2 regions of the Salinimonas sediminis genome follow, and region 1 is predicted to be linked to the other one. Evidence: predicted binding sites of a transcription regulator. Region 1 holds the regulator's gene; the other holds the start of a gene.
The links. Region 1 encodes LexA, which represses DNA repair genes until DNA is damaged. Its sites were predicted from a motif close to TACTGTATNNNNATACAGTA; they were not measured.

Region 1 (4,186 bases):
CTATAACAGCAGTATAGCGCATACGGCCGGGCAGTTTGTTATGGCAAATCCATACCAATATAAAAAACGCGTAGACGCGCATGAGCAGGTAGATGAAGCGCAAATATACTTACTGGATGATTTGGTCTATGGCCAGCAGGATGCCACCCAGCGGGCTAAACATATTGTGGCTGCTATACGCAAAAAGTCGCCCGGCGATTCTATAGCAATTATGGCGCGTTATCGTTTTTTACTGGAAGATGCACGCACCACTTTACAGCCATTGAGTCAGGACAATTTGTTCTACTGGACCTTTCACGGCGCTAAAGGACTGGAAGCTGACCACTGTATATTGCTGGGCTTTAACCACGGCAAGCTCGGTTTCCCCAGCCAGAACAAAGCCGATATCTTGTTAGAGGCACTGCTACCTGCGCAGGATGAATTTGCCTATGCTGAAGAGCGTCGGCTTTTTTATGTTGCGCTAACCCGGGCGCGGCACAAATGCTACATTATTGCTGATCCGCTGGCGCCGTCTGCATTTATTACTGAGCTTACCGAACCGTCTTATCAGGTCAATATCGCCAGTGACACCTTCACCGAGGCTTTTCGCGCCGTGTATAAGTGCCCGTCCTGCGACAGTGGTTATTACAAAAAGCGCAAAGGTCAGTATGGCGAATATTATCAGTGTAGTGCTCAGCCTGGGTGCAGTAGTAAGCCCCGAATGTGCAAGACTTGCAGTGCGCCTGCCATTAATACCGGTAACGGCTGGCTCTGCCGCAATCCAGCTTGCTGATTGAGCCAGGTAGTTTGATTTAAAAAAACCGGTATTTAATAAACGTCAGCGCTAAACAGGCTTGTGCCAGCGGCCGGTTAGGGCAATAACTAGAAAGACGGCCGTTCGCCACATGCCCCTTGTTGGGTACTGCTAAACCAAGGTTGCCCGGGGCGATGAAGGTCGTTGGTAAGTGCGGCGCGATGATTCACCGTTATAACGGCCGGCTGGCGCGGTTTGTTGTTCTCGTCGAGTAAAAAATACTCCGACACATACTGCTTTAAAAATAACCGATTCTGATAACCTTCGTCGAATAATCTCACCCGGGTTACGGCCTTAAATCGCGCGCTATCAGCGTCAATTTTCAACAACTGTTTAAAAAAATGCCCTCGCGCGCTCTGCGCCTGCGAAAACAAGTTCAGCGTGCGCGCCAGTTGAGTATAACTAAGGGTTTCTTTTTGCAGTAAAAAGTCGTGATAACTGTGTGCCGGGTTCGCGGCCTGGCCCACTGTGTAGACCTGTTCATTTTCCCACGCACTTAGTAACTGCTGGCCTTGCTCAGTGTAGTCAGTCAGGGCGGCGGTATTCATGGTTACTGCATAATCGCTGATGCCGGCTGGCGTTACTTCGAACAGCATGACATCGGGCGTCAGCTTTGTGTGCTGTTCATCACTCAAACCTACCGCTTTACATTGCTCAGAGATAACGTAGTAGTAGCTGCCAGCCTGCATAGCAAAGCTGGCATTGGAGAAGATTGATAACGCCACCGCAATAAACCTGAGTTGAAAATTCATAGTAACTAAGCGAGCCCGCTGGTTGTGAAAAAAATACCACACATGGCTGTGCACGTACGGCGTTTTGAATATAGGGGATATTTCCAATACTCGCATCATAATCGACCCAGGCCAGCGATACTACCTTTGGCCGGGTGATCAAGCGGGGCTACCGGCATTATTACCGGTCACCACGCTGGCCAGTCTATTGCTCGATACAGTTAGATGGTAAGGTACAAGATTAAATTGATTCGGCCCAGCAAGTTCGACATCCCGAGCATGACCACAAAGATAGGCTTTACGAGTTTACCTACCAAAGTGCTTTAGGCATGCTAGTGCTACCTGTTCATAAACCTGTTATTTTCCGCGCGTTAACGCTTGCGAAATGTGGCCAACTGTATATACTCACAGTTAACTGTATGAAAACCCAGGCTGTTTATGCGTCCACTAACCCCCCGACAGACAGAAGTACTTGAGCTTATTAAATCCAATATGCGGGACACGGGTATGCCTCCTACGCGGGCTGAGATCGCCCAGCATCTTGGGTTCAAATCTGCCAATGCAGCTGAAGAACATCTAAAAGCTTTGGCTCGCAAAGGTGTGATTGAAATTTTGCCCGGCACCTCCCGTGGTATCCGCTTAACAACACCGCTTGAAGATGAAGCCGCGAATGAAGAAACGGGTTTGCCTTTGATTGGGCGGGTCGCTGCCGGTGAACCCATCCTGGCGCAGGAGCATATAGAAAGCCACTATCAGGTCGATCCTGCCTTGTTTCGTCCTCACGCCGACTTTTTGTTGCGGGTAGATGGCATGAGTATGAAAGATATTGGTATTTTAGATGGTGACTTATTGGCCGTACACCGTACTACGGATGTGCATAATGGCCAGGTGGTGGTTGCCAGGGTGGAAGATGATGTCACTGTTAAACGCTTCGAAAAGCGCGGTCATGAAGTGTTACTGCATGCAGAAAATGACGAATTTGCACCAATTAAAGTGGATTTGTCGGCCCAGCCTTTTACTATCGAAGGCTTAGCAGTGGGTGTTATTCGTAACGCTGACTGGATGTGATGTAAAAAGCACATTGCCAGCATTCCTGAAGCGAATGTTGGCAATAATTGTTGCCTGCGGTAACTTTTTCATTACCGCTGATGTTGGTAGCTTTACATTGCGTGTATTGACTATTCTTAAAACCTACCCGTTTTACCCCCCCTTCTATTGCTACATATGCCGTAATTAGGCGCGCTTACCGGAAAAAAATGTGTGTAACCACACTGCTTACTCAAATCAGCACGATGACGTTTATCATTTTCTAATAGCGCGCTGGTTTACCGGATGCTCACGGCATGTTCACACAGCCGCGGTGCAGACGCTTTTATTATCCAGGCGGGCATTTTATACCCTTCTACCGCTATACCCCTTTTGCTATCAAGCGTTTACCTTGCGATGAATAGCCCCTGTGCTGATTAGTAATTATCTGCCATTTTGATTTTTTAGTGCTTCGCCTGTAAAGGCGTTATCTTGTCTACGGCTATAGTCTCTGTTGCCACCGTTTTCATCGGCTGTATAGCCTCTCTCCACCCCACCAAATTAGCTGGTTGCTGGCTTTGAAAAGTCTTGCCCTGAATCAGCGACTTGCCAAAAAATTGTATAATTTTTTATCAAAAGACTAGACTCAAGGTTAAAAGTGTTTAATTCTTATACTGTTATTAACATAAGAATAACAATTACATAATACATCTATAACGGAATTAGTCGTAACAACGCGGGTCTATGGTTGGCAGGCAGGCTTCCAGGATTCGTCCATCACGGAGGTGTTGAGTGAAGAAGCTCGCAAATATCGTATTGATGGTTTTGGGGACGCTGGCAACCACCGCTGCATTTTCACATGCATTTGCTGCACAACAGGCTACCGGTGATGCTGCAACACTAAATCTTCGCAAGGGTGTTACTGATATCAGTGGTCAGGTCTATGACCTGCATATGCTGATGTTTACCATATGTGTGGTCATCGCCGTAGTGGTGTTTGGCGCTATGTTTATTTCCATTTATTTGCATCGGCGTTCGCGCGGTGCCACCCCGGCTACCTTTCATGAAAACGTAAAAGTTGAAATTGCCTGGACGGTAGTGCCTTTTCTTATCCTGATATTTATGGCATTTCCCGCTGCCCAAACGCTTATTGCAATGGAAGACACCAGTGAGCCAGATATGACCGTATTGGTCACCGGCTCACAATGGAAGTGGCACTACAAGTATATGGACTCGGATGTTTCGTTCTATTCATTGATGGCAACGCAACGCGAGCAAATCAGTAATCGATACGAAAAGGGCGAGAACTATTTACTGGAGGTCGACCGGCCTTTAGTGATTCCAACGGGGCAGAAAGTACGATTTCTGATCACCTCTGATGATGTCATCCACTCGTGGTGGGTGCCGGATTTTGCCGTTAAGAAAGATGCAAACCCGGGCTTTATTAATGAAGCCTGGACCAAGGTTAATGAGCCAGGGTTATATCGGGGTCAATGTGCTGAGCTATGCGGCAAAGACCACGGGTTTATGCCTATTGTGGTTATTGCAAAAGCGCCGGAAGACTTTGCCGTCTGGATGGGCGAACAAGAAAAAATGCAGCGTGAAGCGAAAGCTGAAGAGCAGCGTTTACTGGCCA
Region 2 (4,186 bases), 860 kb from region 1:
CCAGCGATGTTTCTTATCAGTGGCTTAATGGTTCACTGGGCATTGGGTTTACCTTTTCTTGTAGCATTACTGGTCGGAGCCGCTATCTGCCCTACTGATCCGGTAATCGCCAGCTCTATAGTCACTGGCGGGCTGGCCCGCGAGCATCTACCTGAAGCCTTTCGGTATGGACTGTCTACAGAGTCAGCCGCCAATGACGGTCTGGCGTATCCGCTGGTTTTCTTGCCTATTTTGTTGTTAAAGCCGAACCAGGAAAGCCCCTGGCTTACCTGGTTGTGGGACGCCATATTGTGGCCTATTGGGGGCGCGGTAGTGTTAGGTATTGGTTTAGGCTGGGCAGTGGGCAAAAGTTTATTGTGGGCAGAACGTCATAACACGCTCGATCACAAAGCGTTTTTAGCGACGACCCTGGCGTTAACCATGCTGGCCCTGGGGTTAGGCAAATACTTTGCTACTGATAGTATAGTGGTTGTTTTCGTGGCCGGGGTGGTATTTAGCCAGTTAGTTGGCGGGGCCGCCCGGGCAAAAGAAGACAATGTTCAAGAAACGGTAAATCTGTTTTTCACCATCCCCATTTTTATCCTCTTTGGTTTGATGCTGCCAGTCGAACGCTGGCTGGAGCTTGGCTGGGGCGGGGTCATATTTACCCTAGGGGTGCTTTTGTTCAGACGAATTCCGGTGATTCTTTTGCTGGCGCCTGTTATGCCGCTGTGGAAAAACTGGAAGCTTGCGTTATTGGCTGGCCACTTTGGGCCTATCGGTATTTCAGCCCTTTTCTACAGCATGGTGATACTGGATAAAAGTGGACACGATATAGCCTGGGTAGCGGGTAGTTTGGTGGTAACCGCCTCTTTGGTTGTGCATGGCACAACTGCAGCGCCCTCAGCAAGGCTGTGGGCCAGGATCCACGAAAAGTGATCAGCCGTTATATGGTGGGGGTATCTAATACGCATGCTCGTTAAGCAGGTAAGCGGCGGCGCCCGTGCTATGTTTTATTATGGTATAGCGAAAAAGGAAGAACGAGCCGGTACTACCCAGCTGCTACCCTGTGTCCATGCGTAAAATCACTTGATGGCCCGCAATGCCAGATAAAACAAGCTAAGCTAATAAAAACCACTATTACTACGCGGCTATGCTTCATCAGCTTGGTCTTATCAGCTTAGCCTGCATACACTGTTAGTGATTACGTAGAGCATCAATAAGCTCGTCTTTATTCATCGTTGAGCGGCCATCGATGCCTACCTCTTTCGCTCTTTGATAAAGTTCGTCTTTTGTGCGATCTTCATATTTACGGCTTTTCCCCTCTTTTTTGGAAGGCTGTTGGGCTGAATTATTTTGCGCATTGGCTATGCGGGCGGACTTTTCCTTACTGTAGCCTTGGTCGCGTAACTCTTCATATGTATCGTCGTTTTTAATCTGGTTACCGTGGTCTTTTGCCATCACAAATTCCTTACTGGATTTTGTTACAGGTTATTGAGAAATCCCGTTTTCTGTATGTAGTTAAATAAAGTTATAAACCTACAGCTAAACGAAGATGTATTTAAAAACCTGTAGTGGATAATAGATTGTATTAGTGCATAGATAATTATGGAGGCCTGTAATAGGCCTCGTGTAACGGGTACTAACTAATGGTAATGCTTACAGCAGTCTACAATAGATTTAGCCGTTTCATTGCTATCACACCGGCTTGCAATATCGGCCACTGAAACAATGCCGACAAGACGTTTACTCTCTTGATTATCCAGTACAACTAAGCGCTGAACTTCATTTTTTCGCATGTTATTTAGTACGGTTTCAGTATCATCGCCTTTAAAACAATAAAGCACAGGCTCACTGGCTATTGAGGCAATCTCATCATCAAGATTTTTTCCTTTAGCAATAGCTTCAATAACCAAATCCCGGTCGGTAACCGTTCCTATAAGTTTATCGCCTTCGTAAATTGGCATTAAACCCGCTTTAAGCTCAGCCATTCTGTTTGCTACTTCTTTTACACTAGCGGTGGATGTAACAACTTCAGTATTTTTTGACATAACTTCATCAACTAACATTGCACTTCTCCATAATGTAAATACCTGAAATCATTTTCAGGTACTCTCTAGCAAGCAATTTCGATTCCATGGAGGGACGCTAGACATTAAACATTGCAGGGAAGGGAAGGGAAGGGAAGGGAAGGGAAGGGAAGGGTTACGTCAAAAGGCCGGTAAGCAAAATTATAACGGTAAAATTATAAAAAATTAAAAGCCGCTCCTTGCCCCAAATCAAGCTATACACGAGTTAGCAGGTGTTTAACATGGCTTATTCTAAGCTACGACTGAACAATGAGCGGGGTGCTTTAGAAAAATGGTCCAGAATTGGCTATACACGCAATATACACAAATCTATTAGTGAGCTGACCGTACAAAAGCGACTTGAATCGTATAGCACGGGTTATTGATATAATACTATTTTACTACTTTTTATTATAGCTGGTTACTAGGTAGTAGGTGGGATGTTGGGGAGGTAAGGCGCGTGTTACTTCTTCATAGTGAGTTTAGCGTGGTTTACCCCATTATCGTGTTCTGATTGCCAGAGCCTGCCGCCGATATGCATCTATCTACGACGATTCTATCGTCTACATTAGAGTGTATCAGGGCTCTACCACATTATGCTGCACGTGATAACAACGCGAGGGGTGCGGGCCCAACCGAGTACCACGGGCGTGTGCTAGCAAAGAGTAAAGCGAACTAGGCAGACAGTTAAATGTTGCTGGAGCCTGACGGCAAATTCTCCAAAAATTAAGTTTTTTTCATTATTGGTGAAATGAAGATATCCAGATAGGATAAAACTAATACTGCTCACATTAGCAAGGAGGTAGACGGTGGTTATCTTGCATGGAAAAAAGTAATTAGCGGAGAAAGCCAGTATCGATTTCAGCAATTCACCTACATTATTGATGCATTAAGTGCCTATTGCAAAAGGCGAGCTCTACGCGTAGTTGATATTACGGTGGTGAAAGATACCGAAACGTTATCGGTACAGTTGGAATCAGGCTTGTCTTTACAGTGTTCTCTGGACCCATGCGGAAGGGTCAAACTCATGCAGGCCGGGGAAAAAGCAAATGTAGTAGCTACCCTGATACTGAATAATGAAGAGTGGGTGATAGAGGAGGAATAAACATGGTTTTGTGACCAGCGTGTGTTACACCCACCTTCTTATTTTTTCCTATACCACAATTACAATTATTAAGTGGTCGTTTACCTATCTCAATATCCTACCCAGAACAATCGGCAAAATAAATACAGACTATTATCTACAAAATACCGCCGGAAAGTATAAGTATTAAAAAGCGGCGGTGTTAGTAAATGTGGTGTTAGTCAAAATAGAAGCAGCGTGACCTATTTTAGCAAATTAGCCGGAAAGCATAGGTTTACTATCATAGTAATAAAGTATTCAATATTCCGTCTTTAAAAATAAGGTGTGGGATTTTATTACAGGATGATTGATAAATATTTCATTGTTAAAAGAGCCGTTTAAAAAGCGGGTTTTTTTGAAGGTGAACCTTAGCTTTTATTCTATTCATTTCTGGCAAACATAACGCGCATTGGTATTAGGTGTGGTGTTATTTTTTAAGGTTTACCCAATCGTCATGGGTTGGCGAAGTTGGTAAAGCTATTGCTTAATTCATATCTTATTCATTTATTATTCTTCAAATTCAACTACGGCCATTATGTAAGGTTGATGTTTAGCCTGTACCTATTCTGCTAGTGAAAATAAGTTAAGCCCCGGCGTCGCCCTATTAATAACCACCAGGTGACTTGGTGTTGCGGTCAGCCCCAGTACTATTTTGCTATAGCATGTTATTACAACAGCGCGGGGTAAAAAATTTCACACTGAGGGGGACGGGGTGAATTTACTGCATTTCGAGGTAATATTATGTCAGAAGAATCTGAGCCTTATCCGTTATCCTCCCAACGAATACTGGTATGTAACGCGGGTAGCGGCTCACTGGAAATGATGGTGACGCAAAACGCTACTGAGCGGGACCATTGTCAGTTCGAGGGAACACCCTCGCAGGTAAAGGAGTATTTTGCAGATTATATCTTGTCTATACAGCCGTGCGATGCTGTATTATTCAGAATTGTTCACCTTGGCGAAGTGAAATCTCACCCGGTTGAAGTAACTAGCGATACGCTGGCAACCATTGCTC

Region 2: D0Y50_RS16065 (DUF7218 family protein) is a predicted target of LexA. The motif match lies at 1,452-1,471, and genes of this name have one in related genera.

What each region holds. Positions count from the first base shown of each region.
Region 1 is NZ_CP031769.1:86,643-90,828, forward strand. Features, by position in the region: gene D0Y50_RS00405 (UvrD-helicase domain-containing protein) at 1-772, shown strand, start outside; gene D0Y50_RS00410 (hypothetical protein) at 862-1,545, opposite strand; gene lexA (transcriptional repressor LexA) at 1,963-2,592, shown strand; gene coxB (cytochrome c oxidase subunit II) at 3,343-4,186, shown strand, end outside.
Region 2 is NZ_CP031769.1:3,662,637-3,666,822, reverse strand. Features, by position in the region: gene D0Y50_RS16070 (cation:proton antiporter domain-containing protein) at 1-918, shown strand, start outside; gene D0Y50_RS16065 (DUF7218 family protein) at 1,177-1,440, opposite strand; gene D0Y50_RS16060 (CBS domain-containing protein) at 1,626-2,048, opposite strand; gene D0Y50_RS19600 (hypothetical protein) at 2,986-3,153, shown strand; gene D0Y50_RS16055 (acetate/propionate family kinase) at 3,913-4,186, shown strand, end outside.